Regions from separate parts of the Daeguia caeni genome, predicted to be linked through region 2. Evidence: predicted binding sites of a transcription regulator. Region 2 holds the regulator's gene; the other holds the start of a gene.
The links. The regulator LexA, encoded in region 2, represses DNA repair genes until DNA is damaged. The targets are predictions, from matches to a motif close to TGTTCNNNNTGTGTTCNG.

Region 1: recA (recombinase RecA) is a predicted target of LexA. The motif match lies at 8,391-8,408, and genes of this name have one in related genera.

The regions. Positions count from the first base shown of each region.
Region 1 is NZ_JBHSEL010000049.1:44,637-54,427, forward strand. Features, by position in the region: gene murI (glutamate racemase) at 1-815, opposite strand, end outside; gene ACFO1V_RS06855 (RNA methyltransferase) at 836-1,675, opposite strand; gene ACFO1V_RS06860 (NADP-dependent isocitrate dehydrogenase) at 1,935-3,149, shown strand; gene ACFO1V_RS06865 (glutathione S-transferase family protein) at 3,272-3,892, shown strand; gene alaS (alanine--tRNA ligase) at 3,945-6,605, opposite strand; gene ACFO1V_RS06875 (hypothetical protein) at 6,751-7,185, shown strand; gene recA (recombinase RecA) at 7,186-8,268, opposite strand; gene ACFO1V_RS06885 (transglycosylase SLT domain-containing protein) at 8,535-9,119, opposite strand; gene ACFO1V_RS06890 (hypothetical protein) at 9,348-9,614, opposite strand; gene ACFO1V_RS06895 (replication-associated recombination protein A) at 9,791-9,791, opposite strand, start outside.
Region 2 is NZ_JBHSEL010000053.1:132,909-142,699, forward strand. Features, by position in the region: gene ACFO1V_RS08550 (peptidyl-prolyl cis-trans isomerase) at 1-8, shown strand, start outside; gene trpD (anthranilate phosphoribosyltransferase) at 25-1,044, shown strand; gene trpC (indole-3-glycerol phosphate synthase TrpC) at 1,059-1,859, shown strand; gene moaC (cyclic pyranopterin monophosphate synthase MoaC) at 1,862-2,338, shown strand; gene ACFO1V_RS08570 (molybdopterin molybdotransferase MoeA) at 2,365-3,579, shown strand; gene lexA (transcriptional repressor LexA) at 3,785-4,501, shown strand; gene ACFO1V_RS08580 (ComEC/Rec2 family competence protein) at 4,764-7,334, opposite strand; gene gltX (glutamate--tRNA ligase) at 7,682-9,103, shown strand; gene gltA (citrate synthase) at 9,333-9,791, shown strand, end outside.

The DNA of each region.
Region 1 (9,791 bases), on a different contig from region 2:
CAGTTAAAATGCAGGCCAAAGCCATGCATCAGGCGGCGTATGGCATAATCCGGCTTGTTCGATGTCACGACGGCAAGATCGTCATGATGTGGCAACTGATCTTCCGCCCACTTCTTGGGCGACAGAAGCGACACGGTACGGCGTGCAATCGCCTCGGCCGGGTCAAGCCAGTCGACCGGCCAGGGGGCAAGCCTGCGGAAGACATTGACCAGAAAGGGATAATGCGTGCAGGCGAGTACGACAATATCGGTACGCCTGCCATCCTGCTCAATGAAACAGGGAGCAATCTGCTCCATGACAAGTGCCTCATCAATGCGCTCGCCGCGAATATGTGCTTCGGCAAGAGCCGCCAGCTGATCCGCCCCGACCAGACGGACATGACATTGTCTGGCGAATGACTGGATAAGATCGCGCGTATAGGCGCGCTTTACCGTGCCGGGGGTTGCCAGAACCGAGACCAGTCCCGACGAGGTACGCTCTGCCGCAGGCTTGATGGCCGGCACCGTGCCGACAAACGGCACGGAGGGATAGGCATTGCGCAGATCCTCCAGCACCAGCGTGGAAGCCGTATTGCAGGCAATGACGGCAATTTCCGGATCATAGGTTTCGATGAACTGGCCGAACAGATCCACAATACGCGCGCGCAGTCTGTCTTCTTCCCAGCCGCCATAGGGAAAACCGGCATCGTCAGCGATATAGACAAAACGACGGTCGGGCATCAGGACCCGTGCCTCGCGCAGAACCGTCAGCCCGCCAATCCCGCTATCAAACACCAGCACTGGCCGCTCTGTACGCGCAGACAGGGGTGCAGACATTACTGGGGCGGGCCTGTCTATCATTCTTCTGCCTTATCCTCTGTGGCTTGCGTTGCCTTGCGCGCGCGTCCTTCCGGTGCGCCGGATCCGCGCGGCTTTTTCGGCGTAAAGACGTCAAGCGAAGTCACAACACCACGCAGAAGCTTGATTTCAGCCGAAGCAAAGCCGGCACGCGTCAGGACGGCACGCAGATTGTTGACCATGATTTCCTTGCGCGCCTCAGGGCGGAAATAGCCGCGCACATCCAGCGCCTCTTCCAGATGCCGGAACAGGCCGTGCAGCTCTTCCTTCGGTGCCGGCTTCAGTTCCGGGCCGCGAAATACGGTTTCCGTCTGCGTTTCAAGGCCGGATTTCATCCATTCATAAGACATCAGCAGGACTGCCTGCGCAATGTTGAGCGAGGCAAAAGCCGGATTGACCGGGAAAGTCACCAGCTCATCGGCCAGGCCCACTTCCTCATTGCTGAGACCAAAGCGTTCGCGGCCAAACAGAATGCCGGTCTTTTCACCGCGCTGAAAACGCTGGCGCAGATCCACTCCCGCTTCAACGGCGCTGCGCACCTGTTTGAAGCCATCGCGCTCGCGCGCGGTCGTGGCATAGACAAAATTGAGATCGGCAATGGCCGAAGGCAGATCAGCATAAACCACGGCATTGTCGATCACATGATCGGCCTTGCTGGCTGCGGCCCTTGCCTTGTCACTTGGAAACTCCTCACGCGGATTGACCAGACGCAATTCCGCCAGACCAAAATTCGCCATGGCACGCGCAACCATGCCGATATTTTCAGGCAATTGCGGATTGACCAGAATGATTGCCGGGCCTTCCGCCATGATCGGGCGCTGTTTGTCTGTACCTGCCATGATAGTATCCGCTTGTGGTATCAAATCGTGGCGTTTCCCTGACACAATTGACCAGAAATCTCAAAGATAATGTTACCACGCGTACAATTGCATATGCCGTGTGATGCCCCTGCCACCGGGATTTCAGCATTTGCGGCCAATATCAACCGATTTTTGATCACAGAAATTTTGAACAATCGAAAGAATAGGGTTCTGGCTCTTTGCCTATTTGCGCGTGGATGCTATAGGGGCGCGACGCATTCAAAAAGAGGCTCCTTCCATGGCAAAAATCAAGGTTGCTAATCCGGTTGTCGAACTCGACGGCGACGAGATGACTCGTATCATCTGGCAGTTCATCAAAGAGAAACTGATTCATCCTTATCTCGACATCGACCTGAAGTATTACGATCTTTCGGTCCAGAACCGCGATGCGACCGACGATCAGGTCACCATTGATGCTGCCAATGCCATCAAGCAATATGGTGTCGGCGTCAAATGCGCTACCATCACCCCTGATGAAGCACGCGTTAAGGAATTCAACCTCAAGAAGATGTGGAAGTCGCCAAACGGCACCATCCGCAACATTCTTGGCGGCGTTATCTTCCGCGAACCTATCATCTGCAAGAACGTGCCGCGCCTTGTTCCAGGCTGGACGCAGCCGATCATCGTTGGTCGTCATGCCTTTGGTGACCAGTATCGCGCGACCGACTTCAAGTTCCCGGGCAAAGGCACGCTGTCGATCAAGTTCGTCAGTGAGAATGGCGAAACCATCGAACATGAAGTCTATCAGGCTCCTGGCGCTGGCGTGGCAATGGCCATGTACAACCTCGATGAATCAATCCGCGAATTCGCACGCGCTTCGTTCAACTATGGCCTGCAACGCGGATATCCGGTCTACCTCTCGACCAAGAACACCATCCTCAAGGCCTATGACGGCCGCTTCAAGGACATTTTCCAGGAAGTCTATGACAACGAATTCAAGGCCCAGTTTGAAGAACGCAAGCTGTGGTATGAACATCGCCTGATCGACGACATGGTTGCCTCGGCCCTCAAGTGGTCTGGCGGCTATGTCTGGGCCTGCAAGAACTATGACGGCGACGTTCAGTCGGATATCGTAGCACAGGGCTTTGGTTCGCTCGGCCTGATGACCTCGGTTCTGATGACGCCTGATGGCAAAACGGTTGAAGCAGAAGCTGCTCACGGCACCGTTACCCGCCACTATCGCCAGCATCAGAAAGGCGAGGAAACCTCGACCAACTCGATCGCTTCGATCTTCGCCTGGACCCGTGGCCTGGCACATCGCGCCAAGCTCGATGACAATGCAGAACTGAAGAAGTTCGCTGAAACGCTGGAAAAGGTCTGCATCGACACGGTTGAAAGCGGCTTCATGACCAAGGATCTTGCCCTGCTCATCGGCCCGGATCAGCCTTGGCTCTCGACCACCGGCTTCCTCGACAAGGTCGATGAGAACCTGAAGAAGGCAATGGCTGCCTGATCAGGCATCCATCTTCGACTGAATGCAAGGAGCGGCGGGATTTTCCTGCCGCTTTCTTTTTGGTTTCCGAAATAGTGAAAAACCGGCATCATGCTCTCCTGACTGCGCAGGAGGATGCACGGATGGAAGAGCTGGTTCTTTACACCAATCCGATGTCCAGAGGACGCATTGCACGCTGGATGATGGAGGAAGTCGGACAACCCTATCGAGCCGAAATTCTGGATTATGGCCCGCCGATGAAAAGCAGGGATTATTGCGCGATCAATCCGATGGGAAAGGTGCCGACGCTCAAGCATGGCAACAGGATCGTGACGGAGGTTGCCGCAATCTGTACCTATATGGCCTATACTTTCCCGGAGGCCGGGCTTGCGCCCCATCCGGATGAGCTGGCTGATTTCTACCGCTGGATGTTTTTCGTCGCAGGCCCGGTTGAAGCGGCCATGGCGGATCATGCGCTTGGCCTTGACATTCCCAAGGAACATGAAAGGCGCGTGGGCTATGGCAATTACGGGATGATGGTCGAAACACTTGAAAAGGCCGTGCAGCGCCATCCCTATATTGCTGGCGAACGCTTTACTGCAGCCGATGTCTATGTCGGCGCCCATATAGGCTGGGGACTAACCTTTGGCACCCTGCCCCAGAGCGCGGCTTTTGAAGCCTATTGGCAACGCCTTTTGCTTCGCCCGGCGCTCAAACGCGCCAATGCGCTTGATGATGCGCTGTTGCCAGCAAGGCCGTCATAAGACAACAAGGCCGGGTTTCCCCGGCCTTGTTTCTGAATCATGTTACTCAAACTCAGACGATCAGGGCCTTGACGGCACTGATGGCTGCTTCTGCCCTGGAGCCATCCGGGCCGCCAGCCTGTGCCATATCCGGACGTCCGCCTCCGCCTGCACCACCCAGCGCAGCCGAGGCCGCACGCACCAGATCAACAGCATTGAATCGGTCAACCAGATCATTGGTGACCCCGGCAACAGCGCTTGCCTTGCCATCTTCGCCGACACCGATAAAGACAACAACACCGCTGCCAACCTGCTTCTTGCCTTCATCGGCAAGCGGCTTGAGATCGCGCGGCGAAACGCCCGTGACGACCTTGCCAAGGAAATTGACGCCATTGACCGTCTCGACGGCGCTGCCGCCGCCCGCGGCCGAACCACCGCCGAGCGCGAGCTTCTTGCGTGCCTCGGTGAGTTCGCGTTCCAGCTTCTTGCGTTCTTCGAGCAGGGCATTGACGCGGTCAAGCGCATCGGCCGGCGTGGTCTTGAGTGCTGCCGCAATCGCCTTGACGCGTTCGTCCTGCTCTTCAAGGTAAAGGCGGGCTGCCTCACCCGTCAACGCCTCGATACGGCGTACACCGGCAGCAACCGCACCCTCCGAAACGATGCGGACAAGACCGATATCACCAGTCTGGCGCACATGAGTGCCACCGCAAAGCTCAACCGAATATGGCTTGCCAGCCTTCGGGCCATGCTTGGCCGTGCCCATCGAGACAACACGCACTTCCTCGCCATATTTTTCGCCAAACAGCGCCATTGCGCCTTCAGCAATGGCGTCATCCACTGCCATCAGGCGGGTGGTGACAGGTGCATTCTGCAGCACGATCTCATTGGCGAGGTTTTCAACGGCCGCAAGCTCTTCCGCCGTGATCGGCTTTGGGTGAGAGAAGTCAAAACGCAGGCGCTCTGGTGCCACGAGCGACCCCTTCTGCGCAACATGGGTACCAAGCGTTTCGCGCAGGGCTTCATGCAGAAGATGGGTTGCCGAGTGATTGGAGCGAATGCGCGTGCGACGATCGCCATCGACCTTCAGTTCAACAGCATCGCCAGTCCTTGCCGTTCCCTTGACCACTTCACCAATATGGACAAAAACGCCTTCACCCTTTTTCTGTACATCCTTGACGGCAATGGTGAAACCTTCGCCGGAGATCGTGCCGGTATCGCCGAGCTGACCACCGGATTCGCCATAGAATGGCGTCTGGTTGACGACAACGGAAACGTTCTCGCCCTCGGAAACGGACTGCACCTCTGCACCATCACGCACCAGAGCGGTAATGACGCCTTCGGCTGTTTCTGTCTCATAGCCGAGGAATTCGGTCGCACCGACCTTGTCCTTGACGCTGAACCAGATGGCTTCGGTGGCAGCTTCGCCGGAACCTGCCCAGTTGGCGCGCGCTTCTGCCTTCTGGCGTTCCATGGCGGCATTGAAGCCGTCGACATCAACCGCAATGCCGCGCTGGCGCAGTGCATCCTGTGTCAGGTCGAGCGGGAAGCCATAGGTATCGTAAAGCTTGAATGCAGTCTCGCCATCAAGACGATCGCCTTCAACCAGCTTTTCGGTTGCATCCGACAGAAGACCAAGGCCGCGTTCCAGCGTCTTGCGAAAACGGGTTTCCTCAAGCTTCAGTGTTTCAGAAATCAGGGCCTCAGCGCGCACCAGCTCCGGATAGGCCTGGCCCATTTCACGAATGAGCGCCGGCAGAAGACGCCACATCAATGGCTCCCTGGCGCCCAGAAGCTGAGCATGGCGCATGGCGCGGCGCATGATGCGGCGCAGCACATAGCCGCGGCCTTCATTGGACGGCAGAACGCCATCGGCAATCAGGAAGCTTGATGCGCGCAGATGGTCGGCAATGACGCGGTGGCTGGCGCGGTATTCGCCTTCTGCCTTGACGCCGGTTGCCTCTTCCGAAGCACGGATGAGCGCCTTGAACAGGTCGATGTCATAATTGTCATGCACGCCCTGAAGAACAGCAGCAATACGTTCAAGCCCCATGCCGGTGTCGATCGACGGACGCGGGAGATCAATGCGCTGATCCGGCGTGACCTGTTCGAACTGCATGAAGACGAGGTTCCAGATTTCAATGAAACGGTCGCCATCTTCTTCAGCAGATCCGGGAGGGCCGCCCCAGATATGATCGCCATGGTCATAGAAGATTTCCGAACACGGGCCGCATGGGCCGGTGTCACCCATCGCCCAGAAATTATCGCTGGTCGGGATGCGGATGATGCGGTCATCGCTGAAGCCGGCTATCTTCTTCCAGTAATTGGCTGCATCGTCATCGGTATGATAGACGGTGACAAGCAGCTTGTCCTTGGGAAGGCCAAATTCCTTGGTGATCAGCGTCCAGGCATGGCTGATTGCCTCTTCCTTGAAATAATCGCCGAAAGAGAAGTTGCCGAGCATTTCAAAAAAGGTGTGATGGCGCGCCGTATAGCCGACATTGTCAAGGTCATTGTGCTTGCCGCCGGCGCGAACGCATTTCTGCGAGGTTGTGGCGCGGGTGTAGGGGCGCGTTTCAAGACCTGTAAAGACGTTCTTGAACTGCACCATTCCCGCATTGGTAAACATCAAGGTCGGATCGTTGCGCGGAACCAGCGGGCTCGATGGCACAACCTCATGCCCGTTTTTACGGAAATATTCGAGAAATGTAGACCTGATCTCGTTGACGCCAGCCATAACTCACCCTTGGGCCTCTACTGCCCTCAATGGACGCGATGCCTGAAAAGCCCGCGTCGATTTCTTACTGCCCACCACCTTGCCAGCCTGTCCGGATAGCCGGAAGCCAAACCCTGCTTTCCAAAATTGTCAGGATTGCAAAGCGATGTTTATTCAGTCGAGTGCTTTTAAACAGGTGCAGCTTTCCTGTCCAGACAAGTGCTCGCGAGATCATGCTTATTTCGGGCAGTCAAGCGAGTTAACCGGCTTCTGTATTGCCTTTGCAACATTCAGCATGCCCTTGCCTCATCGCTTTTTGAAAATGCTGGCAACAGATTTTCACTACCGGAAACAGGACATGAAAGGGCAGTCGCAGAGAAAGAAAAGCAACACAATCCAAAGACAACACATAATGCCTGCTTCCAGCGCAATGCGCCCGGCTTTTCAAATTACTGCTCTCCCCTCACCCAATCCCGCGCTTATTTCTGTCTCCACAATCTCATTCCAACGCCTTTATTCACCCAGTCGATCAGCTATCAATACAAAGCCCCGCCAAAGGCGGGGCTTGCTGCTTCACTTTCCAATACACGGTTCAGGATAATTACATTTCGGCAGCATCGGCCACATCGTCCGGACCGCCATCATCCAGGAGTTGTTCAGCAATGAGGCCAGCATTCTGACGCAGCGCCATTTCAATCTCACGTGCAATTTCCGGATTATCCTTCAGATAAGCCTTGGCATTTTCACGGCCCTGGCCCAGACGCTGCGAATTATAAGAGAACCATGCGCCCGATTTTTCCACGACGCCGGCCTTGACACCCAGATCGATCAACTCACCCGTCTTGGAGACGCCGGAGCCATACATGATGTCAAATTCAACCTGCTTGAACGGAGGGGCAAGCTTGTTCTTGACAACCTTCACACGGGTCTGGTTGCCGACCACTTCATCGCGCTCCTTGATCGAGCCTATGCGGCGGATATCAAGACGGACGGACGCATAGAACTTGAGCGCATTGCCACCCGTCGTCGTTTCCGGGGAGCCAAACATGACGCCGATCTTCATGCGGATCTGGTTGATGAAGATCACCATGCAGTTTGACTTGTTGATCGACGCCGTCAACTTGCGCAGAGCCTGGCTCATCAGCCGCGCCTGCAGACCCGGCAGGGCATCCCCCATTTCACCTTCAATTTCAGCGCGCGGGGTAAGAGCGGCAACCGAGTCGACCACAAGAACATCAATGGCACCGGAACGAACCAGCGTATCCGTGATTTCCAGCGCCTGCTCACCCGTATCTGGCTGCGAAATCAGCAGATTTTCAAGGTCTACGCCGAGCTTGCGCGCATAGACCGGATCCAGTGCATGTTCAGCATCGACAAATGCGCAGATGCCTCCCTTTTTCTGCGCTTCAGCAATTGTGTGCAAAGCAAGCGTGGTTTTACCAGAGCTTTCCGGTCCATAGATTTCGATGATACGGCCCTTTGGCAGCCCGCCGACACCAAGGGCAATATCCAGCGAAAGTGAACCGGTCGATACGGTTTCAATTTCGACCACCTGATCATTCTGTCCGAGACGCATGATCGAGCCTTTGCCGAACGCGCGTTCAATCTGAGACAGCGCCGCATCGAGAGCCTTAGTCTTGTCCACTGAATTTTCCTCAACAAGCCGCAACGAATTTTGTGACATATTACACTATCCTCTTGCCCAAGCAGAAGCCCGACCAGCTCTTTTGCAATGCCTATTTGTATCCGTTTTGTTCTTATTTGGCAATAGTTGCAACATATTGATTTTATTTACTTCTTACAATTTGTTCCTTTTGTGTTCTTCTGTTTTAGCGTTTTCTTATGTACAATTCAGATTCAATAAAACGCACAGTTGCAGCCAAAGCGCGATCCGCGATTCGGCAGTCGTCGTCAGGATTTCGTTGCAGCAGGCGCGGCTTTGGGGTGCGTCTAATTATAGCCACGGCATGAGCGTAGCTGCGCTGCATAGCGGTTTGCGATTTCCTGCATGCGCCTTGCGCCCTTCATTGCCACGGCACTACGGCGCCATGTGCCACGCCCATAGCCATCATGACCGGAATGATAGGCAAGATAGAGATTATAGGCATCATTCTTGGACACACCGTGACGCATCGCTGTCTTATGGTGATACCAAGCAACGAAGCGAACAGAATCTGCAAAGCTGGTGCGTGAAGCCCCCCAGCGTCCGGTTTCCCTTTGGTAGCGTTGCCAGGTGCCGTCCAATGCCTGGGCATAGCCATAGGCGCTGGATGGCCGTTTCCACGGAATGACCCAGAGGATTTTCTGACGCGGCGGACGTGCGTAGGGACGGAAACCGGATTCCGTATAAATCGTCGCCATGAGGATGGGCACCGGCACGCCATATTCACGCGATGCTCGTTCTGCCGCCGTCTGCCAATTATCCATCCAGCCGTCACGCTGATTGAAGACTGCGCAAACATTGCTGATCTGCCGTGGAGCAGTTGCACAGCCTCCAAGAATGACAAGCGCGACAAGACACAAAACGCGCAGCATCACAACCTCACTGTCCGCAATCAATCAGCATCAATACACGCCCGCCGAAAATGATATCACGGCAGGCCTGACGCCTTTATTTTACCGACACAAATGAGGTCATATTATTGAAGAATTCATGCATCATGAATAATATGGATATATTTACAAAGAATAATATTTCTATGGTTAAACATTCATTTACATATCAATAACAAACATATATTTCTTCGTTAATTATTTATTAAACTAATCAACAATTGCAGAATTATAAATATCAATACTCTTTCCAGAGACAGGATTATCGACCAGCTGTCCGATAATACCGACCTTCTTTCCCGTCGCTTCAGCAAGACGTATCGTCTTTATTATGCTCTTATGCTGCTCTGATAATTCTTTATAATTATATGAGACCTTATATAAATGCTGTTCATCGAAAAATGTCAGAAGAATTTCATCAGATGAAAGAAACACCCTTGGATCAAAGAATATCATCATTACCCAATCGCCATTCATGAAACAATATACAATGATCAGAATGGCCTATAATCAAGACACAAAAACAATTCAACGACTCAATACACTTGAATTAACCCAGAATGAATTTTGTGCGATATTATTGTAATTAATAAGAAATGTTAATTTTGACAGTATTTCTCATAGACAATAAATTGAATCATATAATACCGACTT
Region 2 (9,791 bases):
CATTCTGATCGAGGGGATAAGCAAATGGCAGATATGAAACCATATATCGCCAAGGCAGCTTCTGGCGTGCCGCTGTCGCGTGAGGATGCCGAGGCTGCTTTCGACATCATGATGTCCGGTCAGGCCACGCCATCGCAGATTGGCGGTTTTCTGATGGCGCTGCGCGTGCGTGGCGAGACCGTGCCGGAAATTGTCGGGGCGGTTGCCTCCATGCGCTCGCGCATGCTGCCGGTCAACGCCCCTGAAAATGCCATCGATATTGTCGGCACCGGCGGCGACCAGTCCGGCTCCTATAATGTGTCGACCTGTGCCGCCATGGTAGTTGCAGGCGCTGGCGTTCCGGTGGCCAAGCATGGCAATCGCGCGCTCTCCTCTCGTTCCGGCGCGGCCGACACGCTGGCCGCCCTGGGCATCAATATTGAAGCCGATGCCGAAACCATCAGCCGCTGCATCAGCGAAACCGGCCTTGGTTTCATGTTTGCTCCCATGCACCATTCGGCCATGCGCCATGTCGGCCCGTCGCGTGTTGAGCTCGGCACACGCACGATCTTCAATCTTCTGGGCCCCCTCTCCAATCCGGCCAGCGTCAAGCGTCAGCTGGTTGGTGTCTATTCGCCGGAATGGGTCGAGCCTGTCGCCCATGTGCTGAAGGATCTTGGCTCGGTTGCCGCATGGGTTGTGCATGGCGACGGTCTTGATGAAATGACCACCACCGGGGCGACGAAAATTGCCGCGCTCGAAAATGGCAAGGTTCGCCTGTTTGAAATCACGCCGGAAGAAGTCGGACTTGCCCGTGTCGAGCCGCAGGCGCTCAAAGGTGGCGATGCGGCTGAAAATGCCGTTGCACTGCGCGCCGTGCTGGATGGCGCGAAAAACGCCTATCGTGATATCGTACTCCTCAATGCAGGTGCAGCACTTGTCATTGCCGACAAGGCTCAAGATATAAGACAGGGCATTGAGCTTGCTGCACAATCAATTGATACTGGCGCGGCATTGACCGTATTGCAGAAACTGATTGCCGTTTCCAACGGCATGTCTGCCTGATCGAGGAACAAGCATTGTCCACCGACATTCTCCGCAAGATTGAAGCCTATAAGCGCGAGGAAATTGCCGCTGCCAAGGCAAAGCTGCCGCTTGATGAACTGAAGGCGCGCCTTGTTGATCAGGACAGGACACGTGGCTTCAAACAGGCGCTGGAAGCAAAGCGCGCTGCCGGACAGTTTGCGCTGATTGCCGAAATCAAGAAGGCAAGCCCGTCCAAGGGGCTGATCCGGCCCGATTTCAACCCGCCAGCACTGGCAAAGGCCTATGAACTTGGCGGGGCTGCCTGCCTTTCCGTACTCACCGACACACCATCCTTTCAGGGCGCACCAGAATTCCTGACCCAGGCACGCGCTGCCTGCAACCTGCCTGCCCTGCGCAAGGATTTCCTGTTCGACACCTATCAGGTTTATGAAGCACGCAGCTGGGGTGCCGATTGCATCCTGATCATCCTGTCCAGTGTGGATGATGACCTTGCCAGGGCGCTTGAGGAAACCGCCTTTGAACTTGGCATGGACGCGCTTATCGAAGTGCATGACGAAGCCGAGATGGAACGCGCGTTGAAACTGTCATCGAAACTGGTGGGCGTCAATAACCGCAATCTGCGCACCTTTGAAGTCGATCTCGCTGTTTCCGAACGACTCGCAAAGATGGTGCCGTCAGACCGTTTGCTCGTCGGTGAAAGCGGCATTTTTACCCATGATGACTGCCTGCGGCTGGAAAAAGCCGGTATTGGTACATTCCTGATCGGCGAAAGCCTGATGCGCAAGGCCGATGTGGCGGTCGCCACGCATGAACTACTGACCGGCAAGGCCTGACCATGGTATCCAGGCTCACACATATCGACCAGTCTGGCGCGGCCAATATGGTCGATGTCGGCAACAAGGACGAAACGGATCGCATCGCCATTGCCGAAGGCGCGGTGAAAATGAAACCGGAAACGCTTGCCCTCATTCTGGAGGGCAATGCGGCCAAGGGTGACGTCATCGCAACAGCGCGCATTGCAGGCATCATGGCAGCCAAGAAAACGGCTGATCTCATTCCGCTTTGCCACCCGCTGATGCTGAGCAAGGTTGCCGTCGACATCACCCCGGATCATGATCTGCCGGGGCTCCATGTTCGTGCCATCGCCAAACTCAAGGGCCGCACAGGTGTGGAGATGGAGGCACTCACGGCCGTTTCCGTCACATGTCTGACAATCTATGACATGGCCAAGGCAGCCGACAAACACATGGAAATCACGGGAATTCGTGTGGTTGAAAAATCCGGTGGCAAATCGGGCGACTGGAAAATCTGATTTCACCTGCCGTAACAGAGGCGCACATGTCCATGCTGTCCGTCGATGAAGCGCTTGAGCGCATCCTGTCCTCCGTCATGCCAACCGGTACAGAAACCGTGCCGATTGCCGAGGCTGGCAACCGGATTCTGGCAGAACCTGTCATCGCCAGACTGAATCAGCCGCCTTTCGACTGCTCGGCCATGGATGGCTATGCGCTGATTGCGCCAGAGCCGGTCACCTACCCTTTTACGGCTGAAATCATTGGCGAATCGGCTGCGGGCATGCATTTTACTGGCACGCTTCACCCCGGACAGGCCGTGCGCATTTTCACAGGCGCCCCCTTGCCTGATGGCGCGGATACGGTTGTCATACAGGAAAACACCGCGCGTACCGGCAATCAGGTTACGATTCTTGATGGTGTCAGCAAGGGCCGCCATATCCGTCGTGCCGGACTTGATTTTACCATGGGCGAGATGCTGGTCGAAACGGGAACAAGACTTGATGCGCGTCACCTTGCCCTGACTGCTGCAAGCGGCAATGCCACCGTGACGGTGGCGAAAAGGCCGCGCATCGCCATCCTTGCAACCGGCAATGAACTCGTGCTTCCCGGCACGCCTCCCGGCCCGGATCAGATCATTGCATCAAATAATTATGCCATCGGCGCGATCGTCCGCAGCGCCGGCGGCATTGCTGATGACCAGGGCATTCTGCATGATAATCTCGACATGATCACCACCGCGATTGACGCGGCGATTGCACGCGGATCCGACATTATTGTCACCTCTGGCGGCGCTTCTGTCGGAGACCATGATTATGTTGCCGCCGCCCTCAAGGCAAATCAGGTCGAGATCGGCTTCTGGAAAATCGCCATGCGCCCCGGCAAGCCGCTCATGTATGGACGAAAAACCATTAGCGGCCGAGTGGTGCATTTTCTAGGACTGCCCGGCAATCCGGTTTCAAGCTTCATCTGCAGCCTCGTCTTCCTGCGCCCGCTCATTGCGACACTCACAGGCCTGAAACAGACCGTCACACCGCAGCCAGCCATCCTCGGTGTCGACATGCCAACCAATGGCGAACGCCGGGATTTCGTCCGCGTCAAGCTGGAATCAGATGCAACAGGACGGCTTGTCGCTACGCCTTTTCCGGTGCAGGATTCTTCCATGTTGACAGCTCTGGCAAGGAGCGACGCCATTCTGATCAGGCGCGAAAATGCACCAGCCGCCAGGGCCGGCGATGACTGCGAGATCGTTCCCTTATGATAAAGAGCGGAAAATCAGCACCTATCGTTCTGTTTTTACTGCCAAATCGTAAACCCACCCGGCAGATGCCCGACAAACATGACGTTTCGGTCTTTTGAAAAGCGGAACAGGCTTTAATCTTTTTAAAACCATTGCAGAACAAGACTGGAACATATAGTGTTCGTTCTGGTTTTGTTTTTCTCGATTCTGTCGGAGGGCCGTTCGCATGTTAACCCGCAAACAGCACGAGCTTTTGCTGTTTATACACGAGCGACTGAAAGAAACGGGCATTCCGCCATCCTTCGATGAAATGAAGGAAGCGCTTGACCTTGCCTCGAAATCCGGCATCCATCGTCTGATCACGGCGCTGGAAGAACGCGGCTTCATCCGTAGGCTTCCCAACCGGGCACGCGCGCTGGAAGTTGTCCGCCTGCCTGATTCCATCGCCCCTGGGCTCAATGCGAAGAAGAAGTTCGCGCCAAGCGTGATCGAAGGCAGTCTCGGCAAGACACCACTGCCGAACAATGCAATTCCCATCTCGGCCAATAATGACTCGACCCGCACGGTTTCCGTGCCTGTCATGGGCCGCATTGCAGCCGGCGTACCAATCTCGGCCATCCAGAATCAGACCCACATGCTGAACCTGCCACCGGAAATGATCGGCCCCGGTGAGCATTATGCACTTGAAGTCAAGGGCGACTCGATGATCGAGGCCGGCATTTTTGATGGCGACACGGTCATCATCAAGCGCAGCGACAGCGCAACGCCGGGTGAAATCGTGGTGGCTCTGGTCGATGATGAAGAAGCAACCCTGAAACGCTTCCGGCGCAAGGGCGACTCCATCGCGCTTGAAGCAGCCAATCCGGCCTATGAAACCCGGATCTTTGGCCCTGACCGCGTACGCGTACAGGGCAAGCTGGTGGGGTTGATACGCCGCTATTAATGCGCCCTCGTCAAGGTGCCCCCTTATGATACACTGTCGAAATGCGCCAGATCGCGCTTCCGCATGTGGCGCTTCAAATGGACAGATTTGAAATGGACAGATTTGCTGCTTGATGTCGCGTGCCGACCGTCAACATGCATGAAAACAAAACTATTATAAATCAACAAAATAATCTGTTTTCCTGAATCAGATTATCAACCCTCTTTCTGTTATTGCAAACAGGCCTGCCTAGTCATTCTCATCTTCCATTGCCCCTGTCGGATTATTCTTGTGCCAGACGTTTCTGCTGCTGATAACTATCAGGCAATCCGCGTGCTGCGCGTGAATGGAGTCTGTGCTCATGCCATGGCCGCACTGGCACGCCTATGGCAAAGCGCAGCACGATGCCATGGTCCCCCGCCATCAGACTTGCCGGTTGCGACCAGTCTTCGGTCAGCATGGCCCTGGAAACAGGAAGCCCGTCTTGCCTTTCCGGCCATTTCATTTCCGCTTCTACCCCACCATCATCGTTTTCAGCAGCCAAGACTGTCATGGCACGAGCGGCTGGTGCCCCGTCCGGCCAGTGCCTGTCCTCCAGCCAGATTTCCAGTGCACCGGCCAGAGCAAGCTGCTGGCGTGTGATGGTCAGCTTGTCCGGATCTTTGCAGCGCAAGGATTTTCCGGGAATTGCCAGAACGACAATATCACCAATATTGCAGGCAGCCTCCTCCATGGCCGGCCGGTTCGTATAGGTCAGCATCCGCCCATCGCGCAGGCTGATTGCGCATAGCCCTTCCTCACAGAGAAAACTATCGTCCGTGATAGATGCTACCGCGCCACTGCTGCTTTGGCGGGGCGGCAGGAAGGCACGGACGAGATAGGCTTTGCCCCAATTATCTTTCGTGAACCTGGACGGACGCGTCTGATTAAGCGCCATATCGCCATTGGAAAGCCGCACGGCCACAAGCTTTGCATCTTCCGAGACGAGAATGTCGGGCATTGGCGCGCGGATGAAGACAACAAGACCGATGACCATGAGTGGTACAGCCAGAAGCCTTAACCACGTCGTGAGCGTAACGAGCAGGATGATCGCCAATGCCCAGCTGAGAAGTGTGGGCACAGGCATGGCGCCTGGATTGCCATCCGGCGCCCATGCAGCCACATTTTCTGCAATCGCACGCACCAGCCAGACGCCGAACCCCATGATCTGCAATGGCAACCAGTCGAGCTCAACAGGCATCAACAACAGCCCCAGCACGCCAAATGGCATGATGATCAGGGATATGGCAGGCAGCGACAGAACATTGCCGACGAGTCCTAACGGAGCGGTATTGTTGAAGTGATAGGCGGCAAAAACACCGCTGGCAGCTCCGGCGACAATTGATGTTGCGGCGGTAAAGAACACCGGTCTTGCAATCATGCTGGCAAACGGGCTTGCGCCGGGAATCCCCACTGGCGCAGGCTGCTCATTACCGGCATGTCTTTTCAGCCACCACGCATAGGCTGCAATCAGCGCGGCGGTGGCTGCAAATGACATCTGGAAACTCGGCCCCAGCACTTCATGCGGCGTGATGGCGATGGTCAGCATGGCTGCAATGGCAATATTGCGCATGCTCATGGCGCGCCGGTCGGAAAGTACGGCAAGCAGCATGACGACGATCATGATATAGCTGCGCTGTGCGGCGATATCCGCGCCCGACAGAGCAAGATAGAACGTGCAGCTCAACAGCGACAGAAAGGCTGCGATCTTTTTCACCGGATAGCGCAGACTGAAACCGGGAAACAGCGCAAAGAGCGAGCGCAGGGATACCATGACCACTCCCGCCGCCAGCGCCAGATGAAGCCCCGATATGGACAGGATATGCGCCAGACCTGCCTTGCGCAGATCCTCATTGGTCTTGTCACTGATCCCGGCGCGGATTCCCGTAATCAACGCTGCCGCAACACTGCCATCCTCCCCGGCAAGTGTGGTCTCAACCCGCTCCGATATCCGTACGCGCAGGGCAGCGATCCAGCTGCTTGCCTGCCCATGGATTCCCTCTGCCGGAGGTACGTTGACCAGTCTGGGCGTACCCAGAAAAAAACCATTGGCACCAATACCCGTGAAATAGCTGTTGAAGGCAAAATCATAATTGCCCGGACGAACCGGGCCGGATGGCATGCGCAGGCGCACAAAACCCTGAAGTCCGCTTCCGACAGATGTTGCAGCGGGAATATCGTGCGCTGTCACCCGTACGCGCTGCGGTGCATGGCGCAATTGGGGTCTCGCAGTGTCAAGGACATCCAGCGTGATGCGAAAACTGTCCTTATCCTGCTGTTCAAGCATCACAACCCGTGCTGTCAGGTAAGTCGTGACATCAGAACCCAGAATTTGCGTGGCGCGCCGCTCTGTCTCGCATTTTGCGGCAAGAAGCCCGACCAGTATGGCCAGCGCCAGATTGGTGAGACTGGCCGCAACAAAATGATGCCGCACACCATAGCGCAGCAATACAGTCAGACATGTCAGGGCAACAAGCGGTGTCCAGTTTGGCTCGAATGGCAAGGTGAAATAGATAACCGCCCCCATTCCCATGAAAACCGGCAGGAACAGAAAAGCCGTGCCGCGCGCGGTTTCCGTCGCAATTGCCCCCTGCAACAACTGGAACTGCCGCGCGCCATAAAACCTGCATGTTTCAAAAAATGAAGGATGCTTCGCGCCAGCATCGGAGGGCTGTAATGGCAGGCTGTCAGAGCCATCCGCGAAAGCCTGCTCCCTCTCCGGCGTCCTGGCGCGAAAAGCCACCTCGGCAGCACCCGCAAGGAGTGCGCGCTCATTTGCCTCGCCGGTTTCGTTCCCTTTCAATACGCGCGTCATTCCCCCGCCTGACTGCGTAATCTGCTGCTGGCCCGCAGCATTGCCTGCATGGAGGATAGCGCAATTCAGATACAACCAAAAGGCAATCTGCGAGCAGCAATGCAATCATTTGTTTTGACTGCAATTCTGCCTTCTCAACTTCGTGAAAGTCATTCTAGGCCCTTGCGCGCACGGCTGTCTGTGATACATGAACCGCAACGAAAATGGGAATTGCATGTTGGTGAACCGCCAACCTGTGCTTTCCCCGATGCAACGTCTTCCCGCCGGAATCAACTGACGGGATTCATCTTTTCGAACGCGCCTCAAGCCTGCTGATTGACGGCGGCGCGCGGCATAGTGGAGCTATCATGTCGAAACCGGTTATCACCCGTTTTGCCCCTTCGCCCACGGGATTTCTTCATATTGGCGGTGCGCGCACTGCGCTGTTCAACTGGCTTTACGCCAAGCATTGCGGCGGCAAGATGCTGCTGCGCATTGAAGACACCGATCGTGAGCGTTCCACGGAAGCCGCAACCGCAGCCATTCTTGATGGCCTGACCTGGCTTGGCCTTGACTGGGATGGCGAAGCAATTTCACAGTTTGAACGCGCTCCGCGTCATCGTGAAGTGGCCGAAGAGCTGGTCGCCCGCGGTCAGGCTTATTATTGCTATGCCACACCGGAAGAGCTGGAAGAAATGCGCGAAAAGGCCCGCGCTGAAGGCCGTCCGCCACGCTATGACGGCCGCTGGCGCGACCGTGATCCAGCAGAGGCCCCTGCGGGCGTCAAGCCTGTTATCCGCATCAAGGCACCACGCGAAGGCGAAACCGTCGTTCATGATGCCGTTCAGGGCGAAGTGCGTTTCCCGAACAAGGATCTGGACGATTTTATCATCCTGCGCTCGGATGGTACACCGACCTATATGCATGCCGTCGTCGTGGACGACCATGACATGGGGGTCACCCATATCATTCGCGGCGATGACCACCTGACCAATGCAGCCCGCCAGACCATCATCTACAAGGCCATGGGATGGGATGTGCCGCAGATGGCACATATTCCTCTGATCCATGGCGCTGATGGCGCAAAGCTGTCCAAGCGTCATGGCGCATTGGGCGTCGATGCCTATCGTGCCATGGGCTATCTGCCGGCTGCCCTGCGCAACTATCTGGTGCGCCTTGGCTGGAGCCATGGCGATGATGAAATCATGTCGACCGAACAGATGATTGAATGGTTCGACGTAAAGGACATCAACAAAGGGGCTGCCCGTTTCGACTTCCAGAAACTGGAGGCCATCAATGGCGTCTATATGCGCGCCAGCAGCGACAGGGAACTTCTGGATGCGTTGATTTCAGTCCTGCCGGAAATTGAAGACGGCACCGATCTTCTGGCTGCAATCAAAGAAAAGGGCACAGAACAGCTTCTTGCCGCCATGCCGGGCCTGAAAGAACGCGCCAAGACGCTGGTTGAACTGGCCGATGGTGCAAAATTCATCTTTGCCAAACGTCCGCTTGCACTGGATGAAAAAGCGGCCAGCCTGCTGAATGATGAAGGCCGCGCCGTGCTGAAATCCATCCTGCCAGAACTTGAGGCCGCCCAGGAATGGACAAGTGAATCACTTGACGCCATCGTGCGCGCCTTTGCCGAAAAGTCCGGCCTGAAACTTGGCAAGATTGCGCAACCCTTGCGTGCCGCATTAACAGGACGCGCCACTTCTCCGGGCGTCTTCGATGTGCTTGCCGTGCTTGGCCGCGAAGAATCTTTGGGCCGTATACGCGATCAAATCGTTTAATATGCCGGTTTTCACGAAGGCGTGACGGAAGGTTTGAATTTAGGCCAAATTGTGCATTGCATCATGTACGGTTTTGGATAGTTTGGCGTTTAAATTCTGTAGCATTTTATAGGAATGGGGGGTTCCTGTTGCTATCTGGAGCCTGAATTCAAGAATATTACTACAGGAAAAAACAGGCGATTAGATATAAGCCGTACCCAACGGCGAGAAGGATACGAAAGGAAAAACGATGTCAGAACGGACAGCCAGCTTTACCCTCGACGGCAAGACTTTCGAACTCCCTGTGCGAAAAGGCACCGTCGGTCCGGATGTCGTTGATATTGGCCCGCTCTACAAGAATGCAAAGGTTTTCACCTACGATCCTGGTTTCACTTCGACGGCATCCTGTGAATCCAAGATCACCTATATTGATGGTGATGAAGGCGTTCTGCTGTACCGCGGTTATCCAATTGACCAGCTTGCCGAGCATGGCGACTTTCTCGAAACCTGCTACCTGCTGCTTTACGGTGAACTGCCAACGGCCGCTCAGAAGGCAGATTTCGATGAGCGTGTCACCCGACACACCATGATCCATGAGCAGATGACGAAGTTCTTCACCGGCTTCCGTCGTGATGCTCACCCGATGGCTGTCATGGTTGGCTGTGTCGGTGCCCTGTCGGCCTTCTATCACGACTCGACCGATATCACC